DNA from 3 places in the Arthrobacter sp. AOP29-A2-19 genome. Region 1 is predicted to be linked to each of the others. Evidence: predicted binding sites of a transcription regulator. Region 1 holds the regulator's gene; each other region holds the start of a gene.
The links. Region 1 encodes LexA, which represses DNA repair genes until DNA is damaged. Its sites were predicted from a motif close to TCGAACANNTGTTCGA; they were not measured.
Positions count from the first base shown of each region.

Region 2: the regulator LexA is predicted to act here: its motif matches at 7,762-7,777, upstream of AC3ZJJ_RS14490 (DUF222 domain-containing protein).
Region 3: the regulator LexA is predicted to act here: its motif matches at 6,083-6,098, upstream of AC3ZJJ_RS10525 (shikimate dehydrogenase).

Region 1 covers NZ_CM176894.1:1,935,092-1,945,378, forward strand. The annotation lists gene AC3ZJJ_RS08960 (SseB family protein) at 1-104, opposite strand, end outside; gene priA (bifunctional 1-(5-phosphoribosyl)-5-((5-phosphoribosylamino)methylideneamino)imidazole-4-carboxamide isomerase/phosphoribosylanthranilate isomerase PriA) at 125-868, opposite strand; gene AC3ZJJ_RS08970 (hypothetical protein) at 939-1,094, opposite strand; gene hisH (imidazole glycerol phosphate synthase subunit HisH) at 1,094-1,729, opposite strand; gene hisB (imidazoleglycerol-phosphate dehydratase HisB) at 1,730-2,350, opposite strand; gene AC3ZJJ_RS08985 (histidinol-phosphate transaminase) at 2,417-3,538, opposite strand; gene AC3ZJJ_RS08990 (LysM peptidoglycan-binding domain-containing protein) at 3,628-4,089, opposite strand; gene lexA (transcriptional repressor LexA) at 4,378-5,100, shown strand; gene AC3ZJJ_RS09000 (ATP-dependent DNA helicase) at 5,160-7,169, opposite strand; gene hflX (GTPase HflX) at 7,162-8,736, opposite strand; gene AC3ZJJ_RS09010 (class I SAM-dependent methyltransferase) at 8,905-9,537, shown strand; gene dapF (diaminopimelate epimerase) at 9,564-10,287, opposite strand, start outside.
Region 2 covers NZ_CM176894.1:3,142,116-3,152,402, forward strand. The annotation lists gene AC3ZJJ_RS14455 (MFS transporter) at 1-235, shown strand, start outside; gene AC3ZJJ_RS14460 (GntR family transcriptional regulator) at 248-943, opposite strand; gene AC3ZJJ_RS14465 (S8 family serine peptidase) at 1,114-4,215, opposite strand; gene AC3ZJJ_RS14470 (3-methyladenine DNA glycosylase) at 4,409-5,308, shown strand; gene AC3ZJJ_RS14475 (SSI family serine proteinase inhibitor) at 5,413-5,799, shown strand; gene AC3ZJJ_RS14480 (hypothetical protein) at 5,926-6,204, opposite strand; partial or broken gene AC3ZJJ_RS14485 (HNH endonuclease) at 6,181-6,372, opposite strand; gene AC3ZJJ_RS14490 (DUF222 domain-containing protein) at 6,431-7,729, opposite strand; gene AC3ZJJ_RS14495 (response regulator) at 7,923-8,594, opposite strand; gene AC3ZJJ_RS14500 (sensor histidine kinase) at 8,599-10,287, opposite strand, start outside.
Region 3 covers NZ_CM176894.1:2,282,561-2,292,847, reverse strand. The annotation lists gene AC3ZJJ_RS10550 (DNA alkylation repair protein) at 1-644, shown strand, start outside; gene AC3ZJJ_RS10545 (PKD domain-containing protein) at 657-1,001, opposite strand; gene AC3ZJJ_RS10540 (DUF6318 family protein) at 1,626-2,288, opposite strand; gene AC3ZJJ_RS10535 (IclR family transcriptional regulator domain-containing protein) at 2,446-3,234, opposite strand; gene AC3ZJJ_RS10530 (sugar phosphate isomerase/epimerase and 4-hydroxyphenylpyruvate domain-containing protein) at 3,243-5,192, opposite strand; gene AC3ZJJ_RS10525 (shikimate dehydrogenase) at 5,195-6,067, opposite strand; gene AC3ZJJ_RS10520 (MFS transporter) at 6,239-7,585, shown strand; gene AC3ZJJ_RS10515 (glycosyltransferase family 4 protein) at 7,644-8,822, opposite strand; gene AC3ZJJ_RS10510 (sulfite exporter TauE/SafE family protein) at 8,909-9,658, shown strand; gene AC3ZJJ_RS10505 (cell division protein PerM) at 9,810-10,287, shown strand, end outside.

The DNA of each region.
Region 1 (10,287 bases):
TCGGCGGCCCCGCCGGCGCGGTCGAGAGCGGCGGCTATGTGTCCGGGCAGATGCCGGGAAGCCGACGGCACATCCCCGGCGGCGGGACCATCGTGCGCTCCCACGGGGTGCCGGAGTCCGCCGCTCAGCGTCGGCCAGCCACGTCGAGGGCCTCGGGCAGGGTGAACTTGCCCGCGTAGAGCGCCTTGCCGACGATGGCTCCCTCCACGCCCTGCGGAACAAGCTCGCGCAGGACGCGCAGGTCCTCGAGGCTTGAGATGCCGCCCGAGGCAACGACGGGCTTGTCGGTGCGCTCGCACATCTGACGCAAAAGCTCGACGTTCGGCCCGCGCAGCGTGCCGTCCTTGGTGACGTCCGTGACGACGTAGCGGGCGCAGCCGGCATCCTCAAGGCGGGCGAGAACCTCCCAAAGGTCGCCGCCCTCCTTGGTCCAGCCGCGGGCAGCGAGCGTCGTTCCGCGCACGTCGAGCCCGACGGCGATCTTGTCTCCGTGGCGCTCGATGGCCCGTGCTGTCCACTCCGGATTCTCCAACGCGGCGGTGCCGAGGTTGACGCGCGCCGCGCCGAACTCGAGTGCGCGGTCCAGGGACTCGTCGTCGCGGATGCCGCCAGAAAGCTCCACCTTGATCGAGAGCTCGTCGGCGACCCTGCGCAGCACCTCCGTGTTGTTGCCCCGGCCGAAGGCGGCGTCCAGGTCCACGAGGTGGACCCACTCCGCGCCGTCGTTCTGCCACGCCATGGCGGCCTCGAGTGGATCGCCATAGCCCGTCTCGCTGCCGGCCTCGCCCTGGACAAGGCGCACGGCCTGCCCGTCGGCGACGTCGACGGCGGGAAGGAGCTCGAGAACGGGGACGTCGTGGTTGGTCATGTTCGGCACTTTCGGTTCGTTGGGTGTATGTGGTGCGCGGTGGTCCCGCCGCCAAGGCGGCGGGGCCGCGCTAGTCGGCGAAGGTCAGGACGTAGGCCGCGAGGAGTGAAAGGCCCGCGAGGACCCAGCAGGTGATGGTCCACGAGACGTGTGCGCGCTGCTGCCGCAGCGAGATGGCCCCGCCCGCGAGGATGCCGGCCAGAGCCATCAGCAGGATGCTCCACATCAGAGGGTCCCGAGCCAGTTCTCCAGGAGTTGCGCCCCCGCGTCGCCGGACTTCTCCGGGTGGAACTGCACCGCGGACAGCGGGCCGTTCTCCACGCCGGCGATAAAGCGCGCGCCGTGCTCCGACCACGTGACCTTCGGCGGCGTCATGGCGGGCTGGAGGACCTCGAAGTCCCACGTCTGGACGGCATAGGAGTGCACGAAATAGAAGCGCTCGTCCTCAATGCCGGCGAACAGGCGCGTGCCGGCTGGGGCCTTGACCGTGTTCCAGCCCATGTGCGGGACGATCGGCGCGGGAAGGAGTTCAACCGTTCCGGGCCACTCGCCCAGCCCCTTGGTGCGGACGCCGTGCTCGACACCCTCCTCGAAGAAGACCTGGTGTCCCACGCAGATCCCCATCACGGGACGGTTTCCAGCGATGCGGCGTCCGATGTAGCGCGCCGCGCCGACGTCGCCGAGTGCCTTCATCACCGCGGCAAAGGCGCCGACGCCGGGTACCAGGAGGCCGTCCGCCTCCAGGACGTCCTCGGGCCGGGCGCTCAGGGTGACCGACGCCCCCACCCGTTCCAGCGCGCGAACGGCCGATCGCACGTTCCCCGAACCGTAGTCCAGGACCGTGACCTTGGGCGCAGCCATCTACAGTGCGCCCTTCGTGGAGGGGATGGCGTTGCCGATGCGCGCGTCGGGCTCGACCGCGGTCCGCAGCGCGCGGGCCAGCGCCTTGAACTGGGCCTCCACGATGTGGTGCGGATCCCTACCGCCCAGCACCCTCATGTGGAGGCAGATCTGGGCGTGGAGCGTCAGCGACTCGAAAACGTGGCGCGTGAGGGACCCGGTGAAGTGCCCGCCGATGAGGTGGTATTCCTGCCCGGCGGGCTCCCCCGAGTGCACCAGGTAGGGGCGCCCGGAGATGTCGACCACCGCGTGCGCCAGCGCCTCGTCCAGCGGCACCGTCGCCTCGCCGAAGCGGCGGATTCCCGCCTTGTTGCCCAGCGCCGTGCGCAACGCCTCTCCGATGGTGATGGCAACGTCCTCCACCGTGTGGTGGACGTCGATGTGCGTGTCCCCCGTGGCCTCGACGGTCAGGTCGATCAGGGAGTGCTTGGACAGCGCGGTCAGCATGTGGTCGTAGAACGGCACCGAGGTGCTGATGTTCGCGACGCCGGTCCCGTCGAGGTTGAGCTCCACGAGGACCGACGACTCGCTGGTCTTGCGCTCCATGCGGGCCCGTCGGCCGTTGGGCGATTCTGCAGACATAGATGATCCTTAGGCCTGGAAGGTGGTGGGCGGCGCGCCGGAGGGCAGGCGCCACCTAGGGCAAGTCTACCCGCGGGCCCCCGACGGTTCCGGCTCGAGCAGCTCCTCGAGCCGGTTCAGGAAGGCGGTGGTTTCGGCCTCCGTGCCCGCCGTCACACGCAGGTGGCCGGGGATCCCGACATCCCTGACCAGGACGCCGGCGTCCAGGAGCCCCTGCCAGATCCGGCCGGGGTGCTCCATCCCACCGAAGAACACGAAGTTGGAGTCGCTCGCGGCGGGCGAGAGTCCCAGCCGCTTGAGTTCGTCGACGATCCTGTCGCGCTGCATCTTGATGTCCTCTACGGTGGCCAGCAGCACGTCGACGTGCTTCAGCGCGGCGTTGGCGGTCGCCTGGGTAACGGCGGAGAGGTGGTATGGAAGCCTGACGAGCCGCAGCGCGTCGGCGATCTCCGGCACGGCGGCCATGTAGCCGAGCCGTGCGCCCGCAAGCGCGAAGGCCTTGCTCATGGTGCGGGAGACGATCAGCCTGTCGCGTCCGGGCAGGAGGTTCAGTGCGGAGCGGGTGCCGATCATGGCGAACTCGGCGTACGCCTCGTCGACGATCACGATGGCCTGGCTCGCCTCGCCGGCCTCGTAGACCGCCTCCACCACGTCGAGTCCCAGGGCGGTCCCGGTGGGATTGTTCGGCGAGCAGAGGAAAACGATGTTCGCTCCGCTGGCGGCAACCTGTTCCGCGGCCGACTCCGCCGAGAGGCCGAAGTCCTCGGAACGGACACCCCGGACGTAAGCGGTGTCGGTCCCGCTGGCCAGCAGCGGGTACATCGAATAGGTGGGAGGAAAGCCCATGGCGATGCGGCCTGGGCCGCCGAACGCCTGGAGAATGTGTTGCAGCACTTCGTTGGATCCGTTGGCGGCCCAAACGTGGTCGGCCGTCAGCCCGTGCCCGAGATAGTCGGCAAGGCGCTGCCGCAGTTCGGTGAACTCGCGGTCGGGGTACCGGTTGAGCCCCGGGGCGCAGGCCGCGACATCGGCCGCGATCGCGGCACTGACCTCGGGGGGCACGGGATGGGTGTTCTCATTGACGTTGAGCAGGATCGGCACGTCAAGCTGCGGGGCACCGTACGGCTCGAGTCCCCTGAGGTTGTCCCGAAGCGGCAGTCTGGCCAGGCGCTTAAGCTGATCACTCACCGGACAATTCTAGTGCGGCACCGATCGGCGCCCCAATCGCGTCGGTCCACGGGTAACATTCGCCGGCGCGGCGCGCTCCTGGCGCGGCCCTACCGACCGGACGGGACGAACAGTTCCTGACCGGGAACCAGCGTTGGGCCGGAAAGGTTGTTCAGTTCGACGATCTCCGCGATGATCTCTCGCGGGTCGCGGTGCGGCGCGAATTCGGCTGCCAGCGCCCAGAGCGTCTCGCCCTCCACGACGGTCACCGCCGCGGCGTCGACGGGCGATGCCGCACCGGCTCCGGCTGCCATGGCGGGCGCGGTGAAGACGCCAAGCAACACCAGGAGGGCCGTGGCCCCCAGCATGACCGGAAGCCCGATCAGCAGGAAACGGCCGCGGCGCGTCAGGTGCACACGCCGTGGAACGTCGGTGGTGTGCCCCGACGAGGGCTCGGCGTCCGCGCCGACGATGCGGAGATGGGGGACGGCCACCGCGGACCGTGCGGCGGAGCCGGCGCTATGGGGGCGTGCCGCGGGGCGAACAGTTGCGGGGAGCGCGATCTGAACCATGACGTGCCTTTCTGATTGCTTCGGCCCCCAGCATGCGGGGGTTCGAATCCGTCCGTGTTCGAAGTTCTTGGCTTCGAAACTTTCATTCGAACGCATCTTCGAATTTTACTTCTCCAGTTTTAGCATGCCTAGACGATGAATGTCGAGACACGTTCGAACAAACCTTTGAAAGAGGTACCCGTTCCACTAGCGTTGAGATAAGCCGCCAGTGGGATCGACTACACCACCGGCCACCGACAGAATGCGCAACTCTCCCGCAGCGACGGGACAACGAGGATGGGGTACAGCATGAGCACAGCGGAGAATCCGGCGCCGAAAAAGGCGCCGAAGAGCCTCACCATCCGGCAGAAGAAAATCCTCGAAACCATCCAGCGCGCCGTGGCCTCGCACGGGTATCCCCCGTCCATGCGCGAGATTGGCGACACGGTGGGCCTGGCCAGCCTTTCCAGTGTCACGCACCAGTTGGCGCAGCTCGAGAAGCTCGGCTACATACGCAGGGATCCTCGCCGGCCGAGGGCCATGGAGATCCTGATGCCGCTGACGCTCAGCGAAGGGGCCAAAACGGAGTCGGCCTCGGGCGAGGCCGACCTGACCGCGATCAACGGCATGCCCGTTTCCGAGCTGAGCACGTCCGCGGACACCGCCATGGTGCCGCTGGTGGGGCGCATCGCCGCGGGCGGGCCCATCCTGGCCGACCAGACCATCGAGGACGTAATGCCGCTGCCGCGCCAGCTCGTCGGCCACGGGGAACTGTTTATGCTCAAGGTCAGCGGCGACTCGATGGTGGAGGCTGCCATCTGCGACGGAGACTGGGTCGTTGTGCGCCGCCAGCAGAACGCCCAGAACGGCGACATCGTGGCCGCCCTGCTGGACGACGAGGCGACGGTCAAGACGTTCCGCCAGCGGGACGGGCACACGTGGCTCCTCCCCCAGAACCGCCAGTACGAACCGATACTCGGCGACCACGCCACGATCATGGGCAAGGTCGTCTCGGTGATGCGTTCCCTCTAGCCCGGGGAGCGGGCCCTGCCCGCCGGCGTACCGGCGGCGGGGACCCGTTGGGCGCTTGCCTAGGAGCCGGCTAGCCGCTCCAGGGCGCCCAGCACCGTCTTCTTGTCTGTCGTGGCCCACATCGGCGGCAGCGACGCGCGCAGGAAACTCCCATAGCGCTCGGTGGCCAGCCGGGAATCGAGCACGGCCACCACTCCCTTGTCCGCCGTCGACCGGATGAGCCTTCCCGCACCCTGGGCCAGCCGGACCGCCGCGTGGCTCGCGGAGACCGCCATAAATCCGTTCCCCCCGTGACGCGCCACGTCCCGGCTCCGGGCCGTGGACAAGGGATCGTCCGGGCGCGGGAAGGGAATGCGGTCGATCACGACCAGGCGGCAGGCGGGCCCCGGGACATCGACGCCCTGCCAAAGGGTCATGGTGCCGAACAGGCACGTGTCCCGTTCTTCGCCGAACCGCTTGACCAGGGAGGCCATCCCCGACTCTCCCTGGCAGAGGATCTCCTGCTCGAGGACCGGTCGCAGGGCCTCGGCGGCCTCCTCCGCCGCCCGACGGGACGAGAAGAGGGCAAGCGTTCCGCCTCCGGCCGCGCGGATCAGGTCGCCCAGTTCCGCGAGCGCCTCGGGCGAGACGTTGCGGGAGGGCTTGGGCAGGTGTTTGGCGACGTACAGCATTCCCTGGCGCGGATAGTCGAACGGGCTCCCCACGTCGACCCCCGTCCACGTCGGCGCACCGTCGCCCAGGAGGCCCAGCGAGCCGGCCACGGGTTCGAAGGCCGCCCCGATGGCCAGCGTTGCCGATGTCAGGACCACGGTACGACCCTCGAAAAGCCCCTCCCGCAGGCGTCCCGCCACGGACAGCGGCGCGACGTTGAGCGTTGCCGGTGTCGATTCGTCCGGCTGAACGAACCCTTGGCCGGGCGTGAAGGCACCGGGGCGGGACGCCCACAGGACCTCCCGCGAGTCCTGGGCGGACTCGAAGCGGTCGCATTGCTCGACGAGGTAGACCAGCTGCGAGCGGGCCATCTGCCGACCCCCGTCGACCGTCTCGTTGGGCGCGGGCTTCGAGTCGGAGAGGGCCACGCGAGCGGCCTCCCTGACTTGCGCCACGGAGGCGGCCTGCTCCGCGTTGAGCCCGGAGGGCATCAGCCCGGTGGGGACTCCCTCGAGGCTGCGCTGGAGCGCCCTGCCAGCCTGGTTGAGGGCCTCCACGCTGACGGCGCAGTGCTTCCGGGCGGCGGAGGCGGCGGCACTAACGAGGGCGACGGACAGTGGGCGCGTCACCGAACTCGTTACACGGTCCTGGAGTTCGTGGGCCTCGTCGATGATGACGGTATCGAATTCGGGAAGCACGGCCAGACCCTCGAAGGCGGCGACCGCGAGCATGGCGTGGTTGGTGATGACGATGTCGGCGTCCGCCGCCTTTTTGCGCGCCAGTTCGCTGAAGCACTCCTCCGCCATGGGGCACTTCTGTGCCCCCAGGCAATCCATGGCCGTGACCGAGACCTGCCGCCAGGCGCGGTCGCTCACACCCGGGACCAGGTCGTCCCGGTCGCCGGACTCCGTGTCCTCGGCCCATTCGCGCAGGCGGACGACCTCCTGGCCCAACGCGCTGCCGGGGCCGGCCCCGGCCGTCAGCGGCCTCGCCGCGCCGTCGTCGCCGAGGGAGAAGAGCGCGCCCTCGTCCTCGTCGGGATACCCGCCACCCAGCTTGTACTTGCAGACGTAGTTGCCGCGCCCCTTGGCGAGCGCGACGTCGACCGGCCGAGGAAGGTGTGGCCCCAGCTGCTTCAGCAGCCGCGGCACGTCCCTGCCTACGATCTGGGCCTGGAGCGCAAGGGTCGCGGTCGAGACGACGACGGGCTTGTCCGACTCGAGGGCGTGGGCGATCGCGGGAACCAGGTAGGCGAGCGACTTGCCGGTGCCCGTCCCGGCCTGCACCAGAAGGTGCTTGCCGGATTCGAGGGATTCGCACACCTTCTGCGCCATTTGGTGCTGTCCGGGTCGGTTCTGTCCGCCCATTCCCTCGACGGCAGCATCGAGAAGTCCAAGAACGTCGTCGACCTCAGCCATGGACGGCGAACTGCTCCAGTTCGGCCGCCAGGCCCTCGCGGACCTTGACGACCATCCTTGTTCCGTGCTCCACGTGCTCGGTTTCCAGGATTTCCGCGTCCGAGCCGTGGAGGCGGTTGACGACGTCGCCGCGCTCGTAGGGCACAAGGAGCTCCAGACGCACGTCCGGCCGAGGGATCGACTCGCTGATCATGCGCAGCAGTTCCGGTATGCCGTCCCCGGTTCGTGCCGAAACGACGACGTGGCGGGGCTCGCGCTGGCGGATTCGCTCCACAATAAAGGGGTCGGCGATGTCGGCCTTGTTGAGGACGATGATCTCGGGGACGTTCTGCGCATCCACCTCGGTGAAGACCTGCCGGACGGCGTGGATCTGGCCTTCCGGGTCCGGGTGCGACGCGTCGACCACGTGCAGGATGAGGTCCGAGTCGGCGACCTCCTCCAGCGTGGAGCGGAACGCCTCGATGAGTTGCGTCGGCAGCGAGCGGACGAACCCGACGGTGTCGGCCAGCGTGTAGCCCAGCCCATCGGCGGTCTCCGTCTTGCGGACGGTGGGGTCCAGGGTGGCGAACAGCGCGTTTTCCACCAGGACGCCCGCGTCGGTCAGCCGGTTCAGCAACGACGACTTGCCGGCGTTGGTGTAGCCCGCAATGGCCACGGACGGAACGGTGTTGCGCTTCCTGTTGGCCCGCTTGGTTTCCCGCGCCGGCTTCATGGCGGTGATCTCGCGGCGCAGCTTGGCCATGCGCGTGCGGATGCGCCGCCGGTCCAGCTCGATCTTGGTCTCGCCGGGGCCACGGGAACCGATGCCGCCGCCCGCCGCGCCGACGCGACCGCCAGCCTGCCGGGACATGGACTCGCCCCAGCCGCGGAGCCTCGGGAGCAGGTACTCGAGCTGGGCCAACTCAACCTGCGCCTTGCCTTCGCGGCTCTGCGCGTGCTGCGCGAAGATGTCCAGAATCAGTGCGGTCCGGTCGATGACCTTCACCTTGACGATGTCCTCGAGTCCGCGCCGCTGGGACGGCGAGAGTTCCGAGTCCACAACGACGGTGTCGGCACCGGTCGCGGCGACGATCTCCTTGAGCTCGAGTGCCTTGCCGGATCCGAGGAACGTTCCCGGGTCCGGCTTCAGGCGCCGCTGGATCACACCGTCCAGCACCTCCGAGCCCGCCGTCTCGGCCAGCGCCGCGAGTTCGCGCAGCGAGTTCTCCGCGTCCGCGGCTGTCCCCTCGGTCCAGATGCCGGCGAGAACCACGCGCTCCAGGCGCAGCTGCCGGTACTCGACCTCGCTGACGTCCTCCAGCTCGGTGGACAGGCCGGCAACGCGGCGGAGTGCGCGCCTCTCCTCAAGGTCCCGCTGGTCGCCGTCGAACTCCGAATGCTCGCGCCCGGTCAAGCCCAGCGCCTGTGCCCGGCCTCCCGACAACGCGCCGTCGGCGCCGCCGGAGGGCTTGCCCGCGGACTTCTTCGCGGCCGCGTTGTCCGCGGCCAGGATACGGTCGATCACGGACTGGATCTCGTCCTCGTTCAGGCCGTGGTCCTGCGGGTTGGGCTGGTTCAAATTGGTCATGTTCCCCTTTGGCGGATTGTTCCTTCCAGAATAGTCCCCACCCCCGTCATTTGGACCATGGTTCCCCGGTGGGCGAACGGACGGGTCGCCCTCTCGCGCGCCCTTCCGGCACAGCTCGGCATCCCCGCGGATTTCCCGCGGAACAGCGGTGGCGGTTAACCTGCCTGCATGGGTTCCGACCACTATTTCAGCGCACAGCCGTCCACACCGCTCAAGCGCAAGACCGTCACGGTGCGCCTTGGCGGCGCCGACCGCACTGTGGTGACTTCCGGCGGGATCTTCAGCCCCGACGGCGTGGACAAGGGCACCGCGGTCCTGCTGGCCGGCGCGCCGGCCCCCGCCGGGCACGGCGCGCTCTTGGACATCGGCTGCGGCTGGGGCCCCATCGCCCTGAGTCTTGCGCTGCAGTCGCCAGGGGCCACCGTGTACGCCGTCGACGTCAACGAGCGCAGCATCGAACTGACGCGTGAGAACGCCGGACTCCTGGGCTTGGGGAACGTCGTGGCGGGCACGCCGGACTCCGTGCCGGCGGATCTGGAGTTTGCGACCATCTGGTCCAATCCCCCGATCCGGGTCGGCAAGGAGGAGTTGCACGCGATCCTCCTCCAGTGGCTGCCCCGCCTGGCCCCCGGCGGGGTGGCATGGCTGGTGGTGCAGAAGAACCTTGGCTCGGACTCGCTCCAGGCATGGCTGAGGGACCAGCTGCCGGCCGAGTGGGCGGTCGAACGCGCATCCACGTCCAAGTCCTTCAGGCTGCTGCGCGTTGCCCGGCCTCCTGTCGCGACCAGCACAGACCAGTAGACAAGTCGACTGGTTGACCTGCGGTCCTAGGCGAGCGTTCCGCGGGCGACGATCGCGGCGGGCCCGCTGAGTTCCACGTGCTCGCGCCCGTCCGGCGCGGTAATGAAGCGGACGCCCACCACACCCCCGGGAACCTGTACGTCCCAGCGGTCCGCGACCGCTCCGCCCGCCCAGTGCCGCGTCGCCACAACGGCCGCGCACGCCCCGGTCCCGCAGGACAGCGTCTCCCCCACGCCGCGCTCGTGCACCCGCATCCGGATGCCGCCGACTCCGGCGTCGACCAGCGGCTCGGAGGGAACCACGAACTCGACGTTGGTTCCGTGCTCCGGGACGGGATCCACGCGCGGCGCCCGGTGCAGCTCCGCCTGCTCGAGTTCGGAGGCCTCCGATAGCGCCACGACGGTGTGGGGGTTGCCCATGCTGATGCTCAGGGCGGGCCGGGCCACCTCGAGGCCATCGGTCTCCACCAGCGCGTCGAGGGCTCGCTCCTCCGCCAGCGTGGGCGAAGCGAACTCCCACGGCCCCATGTCCACCGCATAGCCGTCGGCGGAGCGTGCCACCGTCTTGATGCCTGCCCGTGTGCCGATGGTCAGCGCCTCCCCGTCGGCCAGGGTGACGAGGCCCTCCGCGATGAGGAAGTGGACGAAGACACGCACTCCGTTGCCGCACATCTCCGATAGCGAGCCGTCCCCGTTGCGATAGTCCATGAACCACTCGGCGCGGGGATCGGACTCCAACAGGGCCAGGCCC
Region 2 (10,287 bases), 1.2 Mb from region 1:
GACGTTCGCGAACGCTTTGGTGGAGTCCACCGGCAACAACCTCATCCCCGGCTGGTACCTTGCCATCGCCGGCGTTGTCGGCTTCGTCAGCATCCTCTGCATGCGTGAGACGGCGCAGGCCTCCCTGCGCCACGAGGAACTGCCGGGCGATCCCGAGTCGGTGGGCTTCCCGAGCACCAAGTGGGTGCGGGTGAACCGGCAGAAGGCGGACGCGGGCAAGGCGCTGGCGCGCTAGGGGCCGGGGAGACTAGACCGCGTCGGTCCTGCCAAACAGGTGCGCGGCGATCTGCTCCACGGCGCTGTCCATGTGGCGTGCCAACAGCCTGTGCAGCAAAGGCACGTCCGCCGCGGCCAGGGCGCGGGCGATGCCGCGGTGCTCGTTGATCCGGTCCTCGGGCGTGTAGCCGGTGTCCTCGAGGGCGGCCAGGCACATCCGCGTCTCGGTGACGAGTGTGGCGTGCATGCGTGACAGTCGCGGGCTTCCGGCGAGGCGCACCAGCGTCTCGTGGAACGCGATGTCCAGTTCCGTCAGCGCGCGCGGATCCGCCGTGCCCGACTCCACGAGCGACTCCATCCGCGCCACGATATCCTCCAGCACCGGGGCAACCTCGGGGTGCCGCGCGTCGAGTTCGACGATCTTCAGGCATGCCGAGCGCTCGACGGCGGTGCGGGCCAGGTAGATGTCGGAGACGTCGGCGGCCGTCGGCTGGGCGACGAACAACCCGCGGTTGCGGATGCTGACCAGCAGCCCCTCCTGCGCCAGTCGCTGCATGGCCTCCCGCAAGGGACCCCGGCTCACGCCCAGCTGACGGGCCAGTTCCGCCTCGCCGAGTTGCTCACCCGGCCTGAACTCGCCGTTGCCCATGGCGGTGCGGAGTTTTCGGGCGATGATTTCCGGCGTGGACTCCTGCCGAAGGGGTTCGAGCGGGCTGCGCGTGGCCATGGCGTTGATCTTCCGGTCCGGGAGGTTGTCCTGATGCAGACAATCCTACAACCCACGCCGTCGGTCGGACGAGACGCTCGCCCACAGGTAATCAGCCCGCAGAAGAGCGGTGGCCGCCGGACCTAAGTCCGGCGGCCACCGCCGTGAGGTGCCTGTTTTGCCCTGCGGCCCTACTTCAGGGTGGACTGCGGCAGCTTGGCCGCCTCGTCGCCCGTCAGAACAACCGGGGAGTCGGCCGGCGCGGGGGTGCCGCCGACCGAGACCTGGACGGCGATGGTCTTGCCGGTGTCGCCCAGTGCCAGGTTGCCGAAGTACACGCCGGACTCGAGTCCGGACCATGCCGCGGTGATGGACTTGGGCTCGCCGTTGACCAGCGCCAGCGGGTCCGGGGAGACAACCAGGTTGCCGGCGTCGCCGGAGAGACCAACGAAGTCCATGCTGGCCTTCGCGGACTGTCCGTCGGACGTGGCGAAGAGGTTGGCGATCAGCGTGTACTCGCCCGCGTCCGGCGCGTTCAGGACGAGGCGCTCACTGGCGGAGGCCGTGCCCACTGAAATGACCGACTTGGACGGGGTGATCACATACATGTCCCAGTCGTCCGCGGCGTCGTCGGCGTTGACCGCGAAGGTCGCAGACTTGGTGCCCGGTGCGACCGTCACGGTCTTCACGTCGTTGGACGCGTCGGCTTTTGTGGAGGGTGTGCCACCGGGCAACTTCTCCGTGGCCGTGCTGTCGCCCTTGGCCAGGCCGTCGACGGCCAGCCCGACCGTCTGGTCGACGCCTCCGACAACCTCGATGGTCCCGGAGCCCTTGCCGGTGGCGGACTCGAACGTGGCCACCGCCGGTGCCTGGACGGTAACGGGACGGACGCTGACCGGGGAGGTCACCGTGGTGCCGGCCTTGTTGCCCTTGCCGGCGAGCGCCCACGTCAGTGAGCCGTGCGTGAACTGGTCCGCCGCCGCCGTCGTGCGCTTGAAGGTGACCGTGAAGTCCCGGGACTCGCCGGCTTTCTTGAAACTCAGCTTCGCGGGGCTGACGGTGACGTCTACGCCGGGAACATCGGCCGAGGCCGTGTAGGTGCCCGGGGTGACCGCGGTGACGGTGCGCGTGACGGTGGTTTCGCCGATAAGGTTCCCGAGCGCGTACGAGGCGACGTTCACGTTCTTCGCCTCGAGCTTGCCGTCCAACAGCGCGTTCCAGTCGTCAACGTTGTTGTCGTAGACCAGGCCCGGAGCGGTCATCGCCGACGGGTCGGCCATGCCGGCTCCGGTGGCGAAGTTGTCCAGATCGGCCGAACCGTCGGCCGTGACCGCGTCGTACGCCGTCGTCATCATGGCCGACTTGACCGAGGCCGGGGACCACAGCGGGTACTTGCCCAGCATCAGGGCGCCCATGCCCGCGGCGTGCGGTGCGGCCATCGACGTGCCGGACATAAAGCCCGTGTTGTCGCCGTTGTACGCGGCGGGGACGACGCCGGCCAGCACGTTCACGCCGGGGGCGGCGAGATCGGGCTTGAGCAGGTCGGAGTTCTCGGCCAGCGAGGGTCCGCGGGAGGAGAAGGCGGCGATCTGCGGGAACGTGACCGAGGCAAGCCCGGTGGTGTCCGTGATGCGGATCGAGGCGGTGATGCCGGGGTTGGCCGCGACCTGGGTCTTGATGGCCGGATCCGAGATGTGGACGGTCGGCACGGCGTGGATGTCGGAATCCTCCGAACCGGCGGTCACGTTCACCAGCACCATGCCGGCGCCGCCGGCGGCGCCGACCACGATGGACTTTTCGGCGCGGGCGTTGCTGCCGCGGTCGCAGACCACGATCTTCCCCTCGGCCTTGGCGGGATCGAGCGTGTTGGGCAGGCAGAGGTTGGCGTTCGCGGCGCCGGCGACTGCGGCATCGGCGGCGAGCACCACCTCGGTGTCCAGCACCTCGTTGGACGCCACGGAGACGCCTCGGTACTTGGTGCCATCCGCCATCTCGACCGTGCCCGTGAGCTCCGCCGAGTGTGTTGCGGCGGCGACCGTGGTCAACCACGGCGAGGCGTGGTTGACGGTGGAGACGGTCGGTCCGGAGTTGCCGGCCGAGGCGGCGACGAAGATTCCCGCGGCGGCGGCGTTCTTGAACGCCATGGCCACGGGGTCGACGACGGAGTTGTTGTTGCCGGAGATGGAGTAGTTCAGGACGTCGACGCCATCGATGATGGCCTGCTCGATCGCCTGGACGGACGACGACGAATAGCAGCCGCCCGTGTCCGGGTCCTTGTCCTCCCAGCAGATCTTGTAGACGGAGACCTTTGCGGCCGGGGCCACGCCGGAGCCGGTGCCGAAGTCGCGGCCGTTGACCGACTGCTCGGTGCCGTTGTTGCCGGCGGCCGTGGAGGCGGTGTGGGTGCCGTGGCTGGCGACGTCGACCGGCGAAAGGACTTCCTCGGGCGCGCGCTCCGTCACGGGCACGTACTTGACGAAATCGTCGGCGAAGTAGCGCGCAGAGACGACCTTGTCGTTGCAGAGCGAACCGTCGAAGCCCTCGCCGACCTCGCACTCGCCCTTGAAGACGGTGCCGTCCGACTTGAGCATGGCGATCTGGCCGTCGGCCGCCAGGTACGGCTCGCCGACCTTGGCCTTCTTCTTGCCCGGAAGCGCGGAAACCTCCGCGCCTTGGAGGTACGGGCTGCTGGGCAGGTAGCCGGTGTCGATGACACCGACGACGGTGCCCTTGCCGGCATTCGCCTCACCCTTGTACTGGTCCTTCCACACGCCCTTGTTGCCGCGCAGGTCGAGGAAGTCCGTGGAGGTGTAGTCGGGCGCGAACTGGACGTTCTCGCTGACCGAGAGAACGTTCTTGTCCTTGGAGAGCTCCTGCGCCTGGCCCGCGGAGAGGTCCGCCTGGAAGCCGTTGACGGCGGTGGTGAACTCGCGCTGCACGGACACGTCCTGCGTTGCCGCGACGGCCTTGTGCTGCTTCTTCAGGTGGGCCTCGTAGGCCTTGACGTTCGGCGCCTTGACGTTGAGCTTCTCGCCGCGGTCCGGCTTTGTGGACGCGATGCCGGCGACCCCGCCGTCGTAGCTGGCCACAGGGGCGTCCTTCAGGACGACGATGTAGTTGCCGGCCTCGAAGGCCTGGGGGGTGACGGCCACTGCCGTCGTGTCCTGCTGGGGTGCCGCCGTTGCCTGCTGGGCGCCGAGGCCCATGGTGACGATGAGCGGCAGGCCCATGGCGACGGCGGTCGCGGCGCGCCACGTGGGCCGCCGTCCCGTCCGCCCTGAGACGTTCTCCATAACAAGGTACCTTTCGTGGGTGCGGTGACGATGCCCGTGGGGCGCGATTTCCCGCCCGGCTACCAGCGTGTCCCAACTCACACGAGGGGAAATCTGAAAGAAACCTACCGCATGTCAAGTAGAAATGAAATGAGTGATTGACACTTTTCGTAGATTTGCGGACAACGTCACACCCCGCGGGATAATAAGCGTCATGAACTCACCGACGGCCACACTCCTGACCGAGGGGCAGTGGCTTCCGCGTGCCGAGGCCCATGCCCGGCGCGTGGACCGGTTCGCCGAGCCCTTCCTTGCCCGACGCATGACAGGGCGCAAGCACCCCATCGAGGACTTCCTTTTCACCTACTACACGCAAAAGCCGGGCCAGCTCCGGCGTTGGCACCCGGGGCCAGGCGTGGTGCTCGCCGGAGGTGCGGCCCGCGAGAGGGAGGGGTGGAAGTTTTACGCGCCATCCACCGACGGGGCCGGTATGGCGCTGGACGCCGGCACGTTCGTTGCGGCCCGGACCGAGGCCGTGGAGTTCGCCCGCATCATCCTTGGAGGCACGGCGGCACGTCCGGCCCAGTTCTCCTGTTTCGGCCTCCACGAATGGGCCATGGCGTACCGCTCCGAGGAGAATGGGATCCGCCACGAATACCTGCCGCTGCGTCTCGGCGCGGGCGGGACAGACCGGGTCGTTGAGGAGAACCGGATCCGGTGCACCCACTTCGACGCTTTCCGCTTCTACACGCCGCAGGCGGTTGGCCTGAACGAGGTGGTGCCGACGCGCGAAACACAACGGGAGCTGGAGCAGCCGGGCTGCCTGCACGCCAACATGGACCTTTACAAGTGGGCTTACAAGCTTTCCCCGGCAGTTCCCAGCGACCTGGTCATGGACTGTTTCGAGCTGGCGTGGGACATTCGAACCATGGATATGCAGGCCTCCCCGTACGATCTGGGCGATTGGGGCCACGAGCCGATCAGGATCGAGACCCCGCAGGGCAAGGCGCGCTACGTGGCCCTGCAAAAGGGATTCGCGGAACGCTCCGCCGGGCTGCGCGTCCGGCTACTGGCGGCCATCGACGCCTTCGGGGCCTGGAGCGCTCGACCATGAGACCGGCCGCTCACCGCAGGCCGCGTCGTGTGATGTTTCTATGCGTCATGGCGGCCCTGCTCGCCGTGTCCGCGTGTGTGCCGACCCCACCGGAGGAGCCGAGCGTGAGCCCCTGCCCGTCCAGCCCGAGCGGATCGCCCGCGGAGGGCACCACGGACGTGATCGTGGAAATGATGCCCAACGGGAGCTGCGTGGACACGACCTACCGGGTGGTGTGCGTGGACGGAGCGCCCGCAGCGGGGACGGACCACCCCAGCCCCGAGGAGGCCTGCGCGTTCCTCACCGAAAGCGGCGAGGCCGCACTCACTGCGCTGCCGAACAAGAACGTGCGGTGCACCCAGGTCTACGGCGGGCCCCAGGTCGCCGTGGTGACCGGGACCGTGGACGGCACGCCGGTCAACAAGAGGTTCGCGCTGCGCGATGGCTGCGAGATCTCCGCGTGGAAGGCAGCGGAGGCGCTCCTCGGGCGCGGCAGCTCGTCCGGGGTCTAGGCGCACGGGGTTTGCGCCTCCGACCGCTTCATACGCCCCCGGCCGGCCGCCTGATGCGCTTGCCATATCTGCGCCTTCCTATATCGGCGGCCTGACGCCCTCACCACTACCGTTTGATGTGCTTGCCTAGGCCGGCGTTCTGAGGTGCTGTAGCAGGAAGGTCCGACGGCGGCGGCCGCGGTGCAGCACCAGTTCACCGTTCATCCGGCCGGGCGCCGGCGCCCCGGGCTGTGACGGCGCCGTGGACGTGTAGCGGTGCCCAGTCGGCGCCGTCCATGCCACCGCATGCCGTTCGCCGGCTGTTGGCTCCGCGGACCATCCGTCGGCCTCCTTGGCATAGTTGCAGGCCTCGCAGAGGCCCTGGGCGTTCTCGATTCCGGTGGCTCCTCCCATGGCGGCGGGCACAACGTGATCATGGTGCCGGATCGGCGCATCACAAAACGGAGTGCGGCACGTTTTGTCCCGAGCGGCGACAAAACGGCGCATGCCCTCCGGGAAGATCCGGGACCTGGAGTCCATGGCCTGCAATTCTCCCGTCGACGGCTCCGTGTAGAGCCGGCGCAACCACACCCTGACATACGGCGGCATGTCAGCGGGATCCGGCGGCAGACCATCGGGATGGAGTGGCGGGTCATCGGAAGCTGGCTCGGCCGTCGTCTCCCCGCCGCCAGATTCGGCTGTGGATTGCGGCAGGTAGTGCGGGTCGCGGGCTACTTCTGGATCCGCCCCCAAGTCCGGCTGGATCTTCGAGACACGGCGCGGTCCCGGGCTTGACTCTCAACTCGTCCGGATCTGTTGGATGGATGGCCGAACCGTTCCTGCGACCGGTGTCCTGTGAAGCCGCATTCGTCGGCGAGGTGGCCCCTGTTGGGCCGATCCGGACGAGGTCGCGGGCCCACTGGGCAGGTACCGTCCCGTATCCGGTGAGATGTGCCGCTTCGGAGTCGCCTTGAAACAGGGCGCGATCCGTCATGATCAATTGGACTGAGACGTCCACCGCTCCTGCCTCCGAGCGACCCGTGACGCGTTCGACCAGCGTGTCGGCCATGACTTGGCCGCGCCCGCGAGGGTCCCCCGTCGCTCGCAGGCGGTCCGCCTCCGCCGACAGGGCCGCATAGACGGACACGCCTTGGGCGACCGGCAACAGTCCGGTCAGGTAGACCATGGTGTCCGGCGCGGGGCGGCAGGACACGCTCCGCTCGGATTCGGCTCGACGGGCACGCCTGACCACCGCGCGCGGATCCAAGGCGATGGAGGCGGCCTTGGCCCGGTTCTTGATCGTCTGGTCGCCCATGCCGTCAAGGACGGCCGGGTCCGCACAGACCTGCTCATCGACCAGCGCGCGGTCCTCCACGCTTAGGCACGCGGTCTCGCGGACGACCAGCGTAGCGCGCCATTCGTTGAGCATGCCCGCCTCCAAAGCGGCCAAGGTGTGGGGCATCTCGTTCACCAGCGCCTTCGCGAGTCCCAGATGGGTTCGCCCCCGATGCGGGGATTCTCTCCGCGCCAGCGCCACCTGATGCGCCACGCCATCTCCACGCTTCTCCAAAGGAACCCCGGCCGACGCCCTCGCGGCGCGCACGGAGGCGTCCAATCCCACGGAGAGACGCGCCTGCGCGGCGCACGCGGCCGACTTGAGCAGTTCCAATGCACGCAACAAGTCGATCGCCCCGGAGGCGGCGTCGAAGGGGACGCACTGGCCGCTGGTATTGGCGGTGCCGTGGGCGGCTTGGGGATGCGCGTGGCCACTCTCACCGCTGCAAGAGGCGCCGTGGGACGACGCAGCTAGATCCGAATACCTTAACATCGCCAAACGAGCGGCCACATCCTGGACGGCAGCGAGCTCCCGCCCAAAGGTGCGTGACGCGGCGGGGTGCACTCGGAGGCTTTCTACCCCCAGTGGCTGCTTCACCCGCGGTTCCTGCGACATGCCTCCACGCTACGCGTCGCCGCCGACAAAATGGGAACAAAAATTCGAATGTGGATGGCACCCCCGACACCGGGGATGTGGGGGAAGCTCCGGCGCCGGTAGCGGCGCTCCGGGCGCTCGCGGCTGCCGTACCGCAGGTCCAGCCGCAGGTGGCCGGTCCGGGCCAACCAAGTCATGTCGCGCCGCTTCCCTGCTATCCGCGCGCCGAGTAGCGGTGCTCCGGGCGCCCGCGGCTGCCGTACCGCAGGTCAAGCCGCAGGTGGCCAGCCTGGGCCAGTTGGGCCAGGTAGCGTTGCGCCGTGGCCCGCGCGATCCCGACAGCCTCGGCCACTTCCACCACGGTGACCTCGCCGCCGGCGGAGGCCACGGCCGCCAGGACGGCCTGCTCGGTGGCCGCGCCGGAAGAGGGAGACGACGGCTCCTCCCCGGCCAGGAGGGCACGCTGCGCCCTGTCGATCTCCGCCTGGTCAAGGCCGGCGGAGGCGGTCAGGAGGCGACGGTAGCGGGCGTAGCCCCGCAGCTTGGCCGCAAGCACCTTGGGCTCGAACGGCTTCACCAGGTAGGCCAGCGCGCCGCGCCGCATCGCCGTCCGCACGGTCGGCGCCTCGGCGGCGGCGCTGAGCACAAACGCATCCACGTCCAGCTGCGCCAGCAGGTCAAGGCCGGACCCCTGCGGGAGATAGACGTCCAGCAGCAGGAGGTCCGGCTTGAGCTCGGCGACCACGCGGGGAACCATGCGGGCATCGTGGACGGGGGGAAGGGCGACAAAGCCGGGCAATGCATCGACGTAGCCCGCGTGCAGCGCCGCCACATGGAAGTCGTCGTCGACGATCAGGACGCGGATGTCGGAGTCCGGGACACTCATCTTGCTACTCCTCGTTTGTGGGTGCGTTGGGGTGGCTTGTCGGCGGCGGCGCGGTCGGAGGTTGGCCGGGACGGTCGGGAGGGGACAGCACTCCGGGCAGCCTGGCGCAGAAGACCGCTCCCCCTTCGCCGGCCCCGCCACTGTCCGCGATCCACACGTCGCCGCCGCGCTGGCGTGCCAAGCGACGGGAGAGCGCCAGCCCCAGGCCGTGGCCGTGTTCGGCACCGGGCGCCCCCTGCCGGGTCGTGGCACCCTCGGCAAAGGCATCGAATCCGGGTAACACCCCGTCCCCCGAATCCGCGACGGCCAGGTGCAGCGTGTCGCCCTCCCCGAGCAGGTCCACCTCCACCCACCGGCCGCCCTCGCCGGATCCCGAGACGGCCGCCTCCAGCGCGTTGTCCACCAGGTTGCCCAAAACGGCCGTGACGTCCTGCGCCTCGGCTACCATCCCGCCGATCGCCGTCGCCTCCCCCACGCGCAACGCGACGCCGCGCTCGTGCGCCTGCACACCCTTGGCGCCGAGGAAGGCCCTGACGTAGGTGTCCTGGACGGCGGCGATGTTCGCGACCGGCTCTTTGAGGGGACCGGACTCGATGATCTCGCCAAGGTAGGTGCGGGCATGCTCCACCTCGCCGCCCGCCAGGAGCCCGGACACGGTGTGGAGACGGTTCGCGAACTCGTGGCGTTGGGCGCGCAGGGCCGAGGCCATGGTCTCCACGGCATCGAGGCGGCTGCCCAGCGATTCGACGGCGGTGACGTCACGCAGCATCACCACCAGCCCCAGCGAGGTGCCGTCGCGGACAACCTCGCGCACGCTGGCCACGACCACCCGCTCGGGCAACTCGAGCCGGACGGGCGCGGGGGGCCGCCGCTCGATGGTGCTCACCAGACCCTCCGGGAGCCCCGCCCCACGGAAGTCGAGTCCCACGATGTCGCGCGGGTCGGTGCGCTGGGGAAGCCCGAGCAGCAGCCGGGCGGCGCGGTTGCGCAGGGTGATCCGGCCGTCCGGGCCAATACCGACGACGCCGTCGTCCACGCCGTAGAGCACGGCCTCCTGGTCGCGGACCAGTTGCGCCATGTCCTCCGGCTCGAGGCCCAGGGTCATGCGCCGGAGCCGGCGCACCAGGGTGGCCACCGCGATGCCGCCAAGCGCCAGCGCCACCAGTCCCACGGCCAGCACGGACAGCACCGCCTGACGGACCTCGACGTCGACCCGGGCGACGGCGACGCCGATGCTCACCTCGCCGACCACACGGTCCCCCGTCCCGAACACCGGCACCTTGGCCCTGACCGATTCGCCGAGCGTGCCACGATCCCGCGACACCGATTCACCCCCGCCCAACGCCGTGGGCTCGGTGCTGACCATGCCGCCCACCAGCGCCGGATTCGGATGGGAGAGCCGGAATCCGCGGTCCTCGGTCACCACCACAAACAGTGCCCCGGTCCGCTGCCGCGCGGCCTCCGCCGCCCGCTGCACGGGCCCGCTGCGCAAAGCCGGCGCATCCAGGTCGTCGAGGGCGGCCTGCCTGGTCACCTCCGTGCGGATCTCGGGGTCGGCGGCCAGCGTGCGGGCGATGCCAAGGGCCTCCTGCTCCGCCTGGTCGTGGACACGCTCGATGGTCAGCCACCCGGCCGCCACCACGCACAGGAGGACAATGCCGCCCACGACTCCCAACTGGAGCAGCATCATCCT
Region 3 (10,287 bases), 350 kb from region 1:
GCTTGGCGAGCGAGGGAACCCGCAGCTACCTCCCGTGGGCGGTGCGCGTGCCGGAGCTTCTGACCCGGCCGGAAGCCACCGTTCCCGTCTTGGACAGGTTGAGGTCGGATCCGAGCGAGTATGTGAGGCGTTCGGTCGCCAACCACCTGAACGACTTGGCGCGCCACGCGCCGGACCTTGTGGTGGCAACGGCCTCCCGCTGGTTGGAGGACGGCGATCCGTATGCCGACTGGGTGGTGCGCCACGGGCTGCGGACACTGGTCAAGAAGGCGCATCCGGGGGCCTTGGCGTTGCTGGGGTTCCGTCCCGCGACAATCGAGGTTGGACCCCTGGCGCTCTCCGCCAGCGAGGTGGAGCTGCCGTCGAGCCTGGAGTTCGCCTTCACGGTGACGAATGGCGGCGACGCCGCGGCGCGGCTGGCGGTCGACTATGTGGTGCACTACGTGAAGGCCAGCGGATTGCGTGCGGAGAAGGTCTTCAAGTTGGCAACCGTGGAGCTTGATCCCGGCGAGACCAGGTCCATGCGCAAGCTGCACGCCTTCCGGCAGATGACGACGCGCGTCCACTACGCGGGGCGCCATGCGCTGGAGGTGCAGATCAACGGTGAGCGGGCCGGCCTGACCGAGTTCGACGTCCTCGTCTGAGTGGGACCGTGGCTACTCGTCGAACGGCGAGGCGCACGCTGGCCCGCTCGGATTCTCGAGGCAGTTCGAGTCCACGAGGAGCTTCTTGGTCCGCCAGACGCTCACTTCGACGGTGGGGCTTGGCACCGTGGCGAGGCCTGCGACGGGCATCCATGGGCCCCCGGAGACCGAGAACTGACCGCTGTAGACCGTGGTCAACCCAACGGGATAGTCACCGGTTTCCGTGTAGACATGGCTGGTTGCCGTCTCCGATTCGAAGGGTTCGCCAGAAACCGGCGCCCCTGGTGTTGTTGTTGTGCGCGTCGAGCCGTCGCCGTAGGTCCATCGGTACTCGTATGGAGTTGCGCGAACGGCCACGGACTGACCCAAGATTGTCGTAGACAGTGTGCGGGTGGCCGACGATGCGTAGATGTTCGTGTGGGCGTTGCGGAGTGAGAATCCATCCGGCTGCATCTCGATGGTTGAGCCGGGGATGGGCAGTGACTGAAAGGCGGCCGCAGTCAGAATGACAAGATCTTCTACACCGGCTGCAGCGTCAGGTGTGGCAGCGTCACCGCCCACGCATCCTTGGCGTCCGGTGGGCGTAAGTGTCGGATTATTGCGCGTGTATGTGTAATAGGAGACGAAAGCCTCATTAGCTCCGCAGCGCGTTTGAAACATCGCCATGCAACTGATGTCCACGTTGCCCGTACTCACATTCGCGCAGTATGGAGCCCAAGTCGTAAGAGTTTGATTGCCATCTGCGCTTGGACGGGCCACGGACTCGGCAGAATCCAATGGAGGTGACCCAGGTTCAATGTAGTTGGGTTGCTCGGAGTCGGAGACGTGCGCTTGGTCGCCCGCAAAACCGACGCTTGCTGGGTCACTCGGAACGGTAGCAGCCGCCCAGCCGGGCGAAATCGTAAAGCTGAACACCATTGCAAGAACTAGTCCGGCGATCGTGCGTGCTGCACTTGAGTAGTCCATTCGTCGTATCGCGTCTTACTCGTCGCCGACGATTGCTGCCATTTGCCAACCGCCCGACTTTGTATATGTGGCATGAGCGTTCAGATCGTGTGTCGTCGCTTCTGTTCGTGCATTGCGTGCGGCTTTTCCATCGGAGGAATATGGTTGGCTGGCTGACTCACGAAACTGAATGGCCGCCTGGTATAGGTTCTGAGCGTCCTTCTGTAGCGGCGAATAGAACCGCAATAACTGGATGTCACCACCCACGATCCACGCCCCATCAATGTAGGCGCGCTTCATGGTCTTGGCACGCTCCGCGCAAATGCCACACCTGTCCATCGATGCTGCCTCCAATGGTGCGGTATCCCCAGTAGCCATGCCGTAGTTTTGCGCCGCAAACCAATAGTCGACAAAGGCCTCGTAGCCGTCCTTCGAGAATTCCTTCGCCTCACTGGGCATCTTCGGTTTTGCGATGTTCTTCGCGGGGGACGTCGAGGTCGCCGGCTCCGGGGTGGCGGGCGCGCTTGCGCTGGCGCTTGCCGACTGCGACGGGGAGCCTGACTGCGACGCACTCGAGGACCCGGCGGACGTCGGGCTGCCATTGGCGCCCGGGGTGCCCGAGCAACCCGTGAGCGCCAGGCATCCGGCGGCGGCAACCGCCAGCGCGGCCCGAACATGGCGTGGTGCTATCGAGCTCATGAGGCCCCCATGCGTTGAATGTTTACATTCTGTGTAAATCCATCATAACGCGAAAAAGGGGTCGGCGGAGAGTTATCCACAGGGAAAAATGAGCGGAACGCCGGCCGAGAATCCACCGCGACAGCAATGCCAATACAAGGGTTGGGCCGTGCCCGCGCTAGTGCGTGCGGCCGCCAAAATCCTCGGCGATACGGCGGGCGGTCTCGCGCAGGGCGGGAACCAGCTCGTCCTCGATGGACACCTTGCCCACTCGGCCGCCCTGGATGGAGATGTTGAGTGCCGCCACCACCTCGTCCCCGCGGCGCACCGGCACGGCCAGGCCGCGCAGTCCGTCGTCGAGCTCTTGGGACACCAGGCTCCACCCCTGCTTGCGGACCTTCTCGATCTCGGCACGCAGCAGCTCGATGGTTCCCAGCGTGTTGCTGGTGTAGCTGGTCAGGACCGTCTCGCGGTAGAAGTTCTCGCGCGCATCCTCGGGCAGGGCGGCGACCAGCACGCGGCCCATCGACGTCACCCACGCGGGGAGCCGGTTGCCGATGTTCAGGGTCACCGTGTGCAGGCGCGGCGCGGCCACCCGGGCAACGTAGATCGCATCCTGGCCGTCCAGCGTACTCAGCGTTGCCGTCTCGTCGAGCCGGTGGGCCAGCTCGGTCAGGTGGGGGCGTGCGATGCGGGGCAGGCTCATGCCGGCCAAGTACCCGGCCCCGATGTCCAGCACGCGCGGTGTCTGCCGGAAGCCGTTGCCCTCCATGGACAAGTAGCCCAAATCGGTGAGGGTGAGCAGGAACCGGCGGGCAGCGGCGCGGCTGAGTTCTGCGGCCTCGGCGACCTGCGTGACGGTGAGCAGGGGCTCCTCGGCCGTGAAGGCCAAGAGCACGCTCAGCGCCTTCTCCGCGGACTTCACGTAGTAGTCCGGTTGCCCGTCGTCCCGCAGCTCCTCAGCCACCGTTCTCCCTAGATTCTTGTCCGTTGGCCGCCGCGCAGGCGGTTCCGTTCGAACTGGGCGGCCAGCCGCACGGGCGCGTTCGGCGCGCCGTAGCCATCGTACCCGTCGCGCCTCTCCACGACCTCGAGGAACATCTCGCCCGTCGTCTCCGTATAGAAGTGCAGGAACTCGCCGTTTTCGTCCCGGTCATAGAGCAGGTCGAGCTCGCGCAGGAGCGCAATGTCCTCTTGCGGGAGCGGGAACCGGGCGGCCAAGTCCTCGTAGTAGTTGTCCGGTACCTGCAGGAAATCCATGCCGGCCGCCTTGGCCCTGCGGGCGACCGCCACGATGTCCGTCGTCAGGAACGCGACGTGCTCCGGATACGACTGCGGCGTCTCGCCCACGGAATCCAGCACCTGCGGCACGATGTTCAGGGCCAGCCTGACCGAACCGTCGGCGGTGCGCATCACCTGGCTGCGGACGAGTCCCAGCGGGCTGGGAACCTCGGTCGGCGGACGTGTGTCCAGGCGCAGCGCGCTTTCGTAGAACAGGACGGCCTCGTCGAACGATTGCCACGGTTGTGCAAGGTTCACGTGGTCGACCGAAAGAATCAGCGGTCCCGTGCCGGCCCCGTCCGTGGAGTCCTGTGCACGCCGGGCCTCGCCGCCGCCGTCCGCCGTCGTCGGGCCCGCGCTGTAAGCGAACGTCCCGAACTCTCCCATCCAGCGCGGGAGCGGATCGGCCGGGCAGTAGAAGACCTCCGTCCCGTCCGGCGCGTTGACGCCCCCGAGCGGCTGCTCGTCCGCGGTGTTGTGCCGGGACACGGCCTTGGCCCTCAGGCCCACCGCGCGCCTCACGCCGACGTCGGGGTCGGCGACCTGGAAGCCGAGGGCCGAGATCGTCGGTGCGGTCCCGCGGGCCCGCTGCCCGTTGATGCAGATCCTCGCCGCGCCCTGCGTCCACAACTGAACGGGTTTGCGACGGTGCTGGCCGCGGAACTCGAAGCCCAGCTGCGCCAGCATCTGTGCGACGTCGTCCGGGGCGTCCGTGCGTATCTCGGCGAAGTCGAAGCCGATGGGCGCCTCGACGGACGGCAGGGAGGTCAGCTCCATGGCCTGCCGGGCATCTGGTCTTCCGGCACGCTTGGGAGCGGGCCCGCGCGCCAGAAGCTCGGCTGTCCGATCCTGGAGCCACAGCAGGGAGCGCAGCGCGTCGACGGCGGTCCGCTCCACATTCGACTGGCGAAACGTGTCGTTGAAGATCTCCAGCGACACCGACCCGGCATATCCCGACCGGACCAGGTGCGCCATAAAGGTCGCCAGATCGAACCCGCCCTGCCCCGGGAACACCCGGTAGTGCCGGCTCCAGGAGAGGATGTCCATGGCCAGGACGGGCGCGTCGGCCAGCTGGACGAAGAAGATCTTGGCGGGGTCGATGTCCTCGATGGCGGAGGGGTCGTCGCCGCGGGAGAGGATGTGGAAGCTGTCCAGGCATGTTCCGACGGCGGGGTGGTCCGCGAGGTCAACGATGCGCTGCGCGTGCCGGTACGTGTTCACGAACTTGCCCCACGCCAAGGCCTCGTAGGCGATCCGAACGCCGAAGGTCTCAGCCAGCTCGCCCAGGCGGCGGAGCTGCGCGGCCATCACCGCATCGTCGTTGATCGTCGCAGTCGCCACGTTGCTGCAGACCAGCATGGTGTCCACGCCCAGCCGGTTCATCAGCCGGAATTTCGCCTCGGCGCGGCGCAGGTTCTCGGTCAACACATCCTCCGCGACGCCGTCGAAGTCGCGGAACGGCTGGTACAGGTCCAGGCTCAGGCCCAGCCGGTCGGCCAGCGCGCGGACCTCCTCCGGGGACATCGGGCTGACCACAAGGTCCTGCTCGAAGATCTCGATGCCGTCGAAGCCGGCGCGCGCGCAGGCCAGCATCTTGTCCTCGAGGGTCCCGCTGATGCAGACGGTCGCGATGGACGTGCGCATGGTCAGAGCCCTTTCGCCAGCAGGTCCAGGAAGTGCGCGCGCATCCGCCCGGCGTCGGGTTCGAGGCCCGTGATCAGCCGGAACGCGTCCACGGCCTGTCCCACCGCCATGTGACCGCCGTCGAGCACGCGGCAACCGATGCCGCGCGCGGTGCGGACGAGTTCGGTGTCGACCGGCCGGTAGACGACCTCGGCGACCCAGTGCCGCGGCTCCAGGCGGGCCGGGTCCACGGGCATGCCGGGATGTTGGTGCATGCCCACGGGGGTCGCGTGGACAAAGCCGTCGGCGGCCGCCAGTTCGGCGGCGATCGCGTCGGGGGAGTGGGCCTGAACCGTGCGGTCGGGGAACAGTGCGGCGAGGGCGTCGCGGCGCTCCCGCGTGCGCGCCGGGTCCAGGTCGATGAGCGAGAGGTGCCGGACGCCGGACGCGAGAAGCGCATAGGCGACGGCGGCTCCCGCCCCGCCGGCCCCCAGCTGCACCACCCGGTCCAGCGCGACGTCGGCCAGGCCCGACCGGAGCGCGCCCGCGAAGCCGGAGAAGTCGGTGTTCTCGCCGTGGAACCTTCCGTCGCGGATCAGGACGGTGTTGACTGCACCCAGGCGCTCGGCGTCGGCCGATACCGAGTCGAGGTGGCCCAGCACCTCCTGCTTGCAGGGATGGGTGATGTTGAACGCGTTGAACCCGAGTTCGCGTCCCGCCCGCAGGAGTTCCCCGACGTCGGTTCCCGGCCGGCCGATGGCGGCGAGGTCGATGGGCCGGTACAGGTAGCGCAGCCCTTGTGCGTCGGCCTCCGCCTCGTGCATCGGCGGCGTGAGCGACGGCGTGACGCCATCGCCGATCAGGCCAACCAGATACGACTCTCCAAAAGTGCTCACCGTGTGTCCTATTCCCCGGACACATATGTGACCGGTATTGCCAAGGGGTGTGACGTAGCTCTACTCTAGACCCAATTGTACGCTTTCCGTACAGCTGTGCGGATAGCGTACACAGCGAATATTCAGAGGCACATCGTTCCCCCAACACGTGCCCCAGACCAAGGAGAGACCATGACCCACGAGAGCCCAGCGACGCCGTCGTCGCCGGACGTGGATTCGACCAAGGGCCGCACCCCCGTCAGGGCCGCGCTCGCCAGCTTCATGGGCAGTGCGGTCGAGTACTACGACTTCTTCATCTTCGGATCGGCAGCGGCCCTGATCTTCCCGACCGTCTTCTTCCCGGATGCCGGCGCCAACGCGACGGTGATGTCCCTCGCCACCTTCGGCTTCGCGTACATCGCCCGCCCCGTCGGCGCCGTGATCCTCGGCCACTTCGGAGACCGGATCGGCCGGCAGAAGGTCCTGATGTTCACGCTGATCCTGATGGGCGCCGCGACCTTTATGATCGGCTGCCTGCCCACCTTCGACCAGGTCGGCTGGCTCGCACCGATCCTCCTGGTGCTCGCGCGCCTGATGCAGGGCCTCTCCGCCGCGGGCGAACAGGCCGGAGCGAGCTCTCTGACGCTCGAGCACGCGCCGGACAACCGCCGCTCCTTCTTCACCTCCTGGACGCTCACCGGCACCCAGGGCGGCCAAATCCTGGCGGCGCTCGTCTTCATCCCCGTCGTGGCACTCCCGGACGAGATCAAGTTCGGCATCGGCTGGCGCATCCCGTTCTGGCTGTCCGCCGTCGTTGTGATCGTCACCTACTTCATCCGCCGCTCGCTCCACGAGACCCCGGAGTTCGAACACGCGAAGGCGAACAACGAGATCGTCAAGCTGCCGGTCGGGGTGCTGCTGAAGAACCACTGGCGGGATGTCCTGCGCGTCGTCCTGTGCGCGTTCATCGCCGCGGTGTCCACCGTCTACGGCACGCTGGCGATCACCTACGGCAAGGAGGTCGGCGACGTCGACTCGTCGATCACGCTGTGGCTCGTCGTCGCGGGCAACGTGGTCGCGCTGTTCACGCAGCCGCTCTTCGGCCGCCTTGCGGACCGGATCGGACGCAAGCCGGTCTTCATCTACGGCGCCCTGATGAGCGCCGTGATCATGCCGTTCTACCTGCTCTCCATGGAATCCGGCAACACGCTGCTGCAGTTTGCGCTGTCCATCTGCGTGTTCTCGTTCGCCTACGCGGCCGCCAACGCCACGTGGCCATCCTTCTACGCCGAGATGTTCAGCTCCAAGGTGCGTTTCTCCGGCCTCGCCATCGGCACCCAGCTCGGCTTCCTGATGGCCGGATTTGCGCCGTCGATCGTCGCGGCGCTCGGCGGCATCCAGGAGGGCGGCTGGGTGAGGATCAGCATCTTCACCGCCATCATCGCCCTGATTTCCGCCGGATCGGCCCTGACCGCGCGGGAGTCATACAAGATTCCGACGTCGGAGCTCGGCCTCAAGCCGGTTCCCGCCCGCGTCTAGGCAGCGCATCCAGGGAGCGGTCCCCGCGCGCCGTCGCCCGCCCCGCCGAGGCCCTCGTCTACAGTCCGATGTAGCCGAGGGCCTCGGCGTGCAGCTGGCGGGACTTGACGTCCATGGCCCTGCGGTAGTGCCCCAGCAGCTCGTCGCAGAGGGCCTCCCAGGTCCGCCCCCGGACCGCCTCGCGGGCGGCGTCCCCGAACGCGGCGCGCTTCGCGTCGTCGTACAACAGGTCCGACGCCCGGGCGGCCAGATCCGACAGGTCGCCCGGGGCGTAGACCCAGCCGGTGCGCGAGGAGTCGACCAGGTCCAGCGGTCCGCCGCGTCCGACCGCCACAACGGGGACACCGGCGGCCATGGCCTCCTGGATCGTCTGGCAAAAGGTCTCCGACTCGCCCGGATGCACGAACAGGTCGAACGAGGCGACCGTCTCCGCGAGCTCGTCCCCGCCGAGGAATCCCGCGAAGTGCGCGTTGGGGAGCTGCGCGCGGAGTTGGTCCTTCAGCGGCCCCGAGCCCACGATCACCAGCCGCGCCCCCGGCAGCGCGTCCAAGGCGGCAAGGTCCTCCACCTGCTTCTCCGCCGCCAGCCTCCCGACGAACCCGATCAGCCGCTCCCCGTGGGGCGCCAACTTCGCGCGCAGCGCCTCCGATCGCTTCGAGGGGTGGAACCGCACGGCGTCCACGCCCCGCCGCCACATGCGCACCCTCGGCACTCCGGCGTCGCGCAGCTGGGCCATGGAGTAGGTGCTGGGCACTAAATTCAGGGTCGAGGCGCCGTGCATGGCGCCGAGGTGCGTCCACAGGAGCTGTTCCAGCCAAGGCGCGCCGTAGCGGCCGGCATAGGCGGGAATCTCCGTCTGGTAGACGGAGACGGTGGGGAGACCCAACTGCTCGGCCGCCTGAACGGCCCGCCAACCCAGGACGAAGGGGCTGGCGACGTGGACGACGTCGGGGGAGTAGGCGGCGAGCAGGCGGCGGACGCGCGCCACGGTGCCGGCCGCGACGCGCACGTTCGGGTAGCCGTTGAGGGCCAGCGAGGGAAGGCGGACGACGTCGAAGCCCTCCACGGAATCCGGCGCCGGATGGGCCGCCCAGGCGGGACCGGCCCAGGACGACGCCGGGGCGATCACCAGGGCGTCGTGGCCCTCGCGGCGGAGGTGGGCCAGCAATTGGAGCACCGAATGGGTGACTCCGTTCATGTGGGGCAGGAAGGACTCGGCAACGACTGCGATCTTCACCCCTCCAGCGTCGCCACGGACGGTGTCGCCCGCATGAACAAGGTACGCAGGCGGGGTGAACGTTGCCGCACGGGTAGGCTGAGCCGGTGGATTCCGGAATGTTGCTGCTGGTGCTTGGCCTGATCGTCGTCGGCGCCGTGGCACAGCGGGTGGCCGGCCTGGGATTCGCGATGCTGGTGTCGCCGTTCCTCGTGATCCTGCTGGGGCCACACACCGGCGTCCTGCTGGTCAACATCTGTGGCGTGGTGTCTTCCGCCCTGATCGCGCCCCGCGTGTGGCGCGACATCGACTGGTCTATCTTCCGTTGGTTTACCGTCTTCAGCCTCGCGGGCTCCATCCCCGGGGCAATCCTTGCCGGGCTGCTGCCGTCCTCCGCGCTGTCCATCACGGTCGGCGCCGTGGTGCTGGTGGCGCTGCTCCTCTCCGTGCTGCTGAGCCGGGCGGACGTTGTGGTGGCCGGCAACGCGCCCCGCGCCGTCGCCGGGGCGGTGTCTGGATTGACCAACGCCATGGCGGGGGTCGGCGGACCCGCCGTCAGCGCCTACGCGATCCTCGCACGGTGGGAGCAGCGGCCTTTTGCGGCCACGCTGCAGCCGTTCTTCGTTGTCATCGGCATTGTTTCGGTCGCCACGAAGCTGATCGCCGACCCGTCCCAGATGCCGGCGGTCGGGCCGTGGGCCTGGGCACTGATCGTCGTCGCCATCGTGGTGGGAATCTTCGGCGGCGAGGCGCTTCAGCGCCACGTGAAGGACCGGCACGCGCGGGTATTCGTCATCTGCATCGCCTTCCTCGGTGCGATCGCCGCATTGGTGAAGGGGCTGTTGGAGGCGATGTGACCGCCCGGCCCCGGCGCCGGCACCGAGTCGCTGGCCGCCGCGGTGCCCGATCGGTGGCACGATTGACTCGATGAAAGATCAGCGAGTGCCCCCCAGGAACGACGTCGACCGACCCGGAAAAGCGGGCGGATTCGCGGAGTCGCTGCGCACCATGCTGCGCGACGGATTGCCCATGCCGCTGTGGCTGCAGGGGGCCCTCGAGTTCCTGCAGAGCGCGTTCCTCTCCGCGGCGCTGGTCGTTGTGCCGTTGGTGGTCGTGTGGTTCGGAGGCGGGTTCGAGGCCAGGGCCCTCGAGTCGCTGTTCAAGCTGGCCGGCCAAGTGTGGCTGGTCATGCACGGGGTCCCGCTGCACATCGTGGTGCCCGTGGGCGAGGACTCGGCGCAGACCCTGAGCGGGACCATGTCCCTGGTGCCGCTTGGGCTGGCCCTGATCCCGTTCTTCCTCTCGTGGCGCGCGGGGCGCCGGATCGCGCGCGCCTCCTACACGGACCAGCTTTGGCAGGGGATCGCCGGCGCGCTGGTCGCCTACATGCTCTTCGGCCTGATCACGGGCTACGCCGTCGGCACCGAGGACGTGCAGGTCAATCTGGGGGCGGCCGCACTGGTGCCACTCGTCGCCGCCGGGGCCG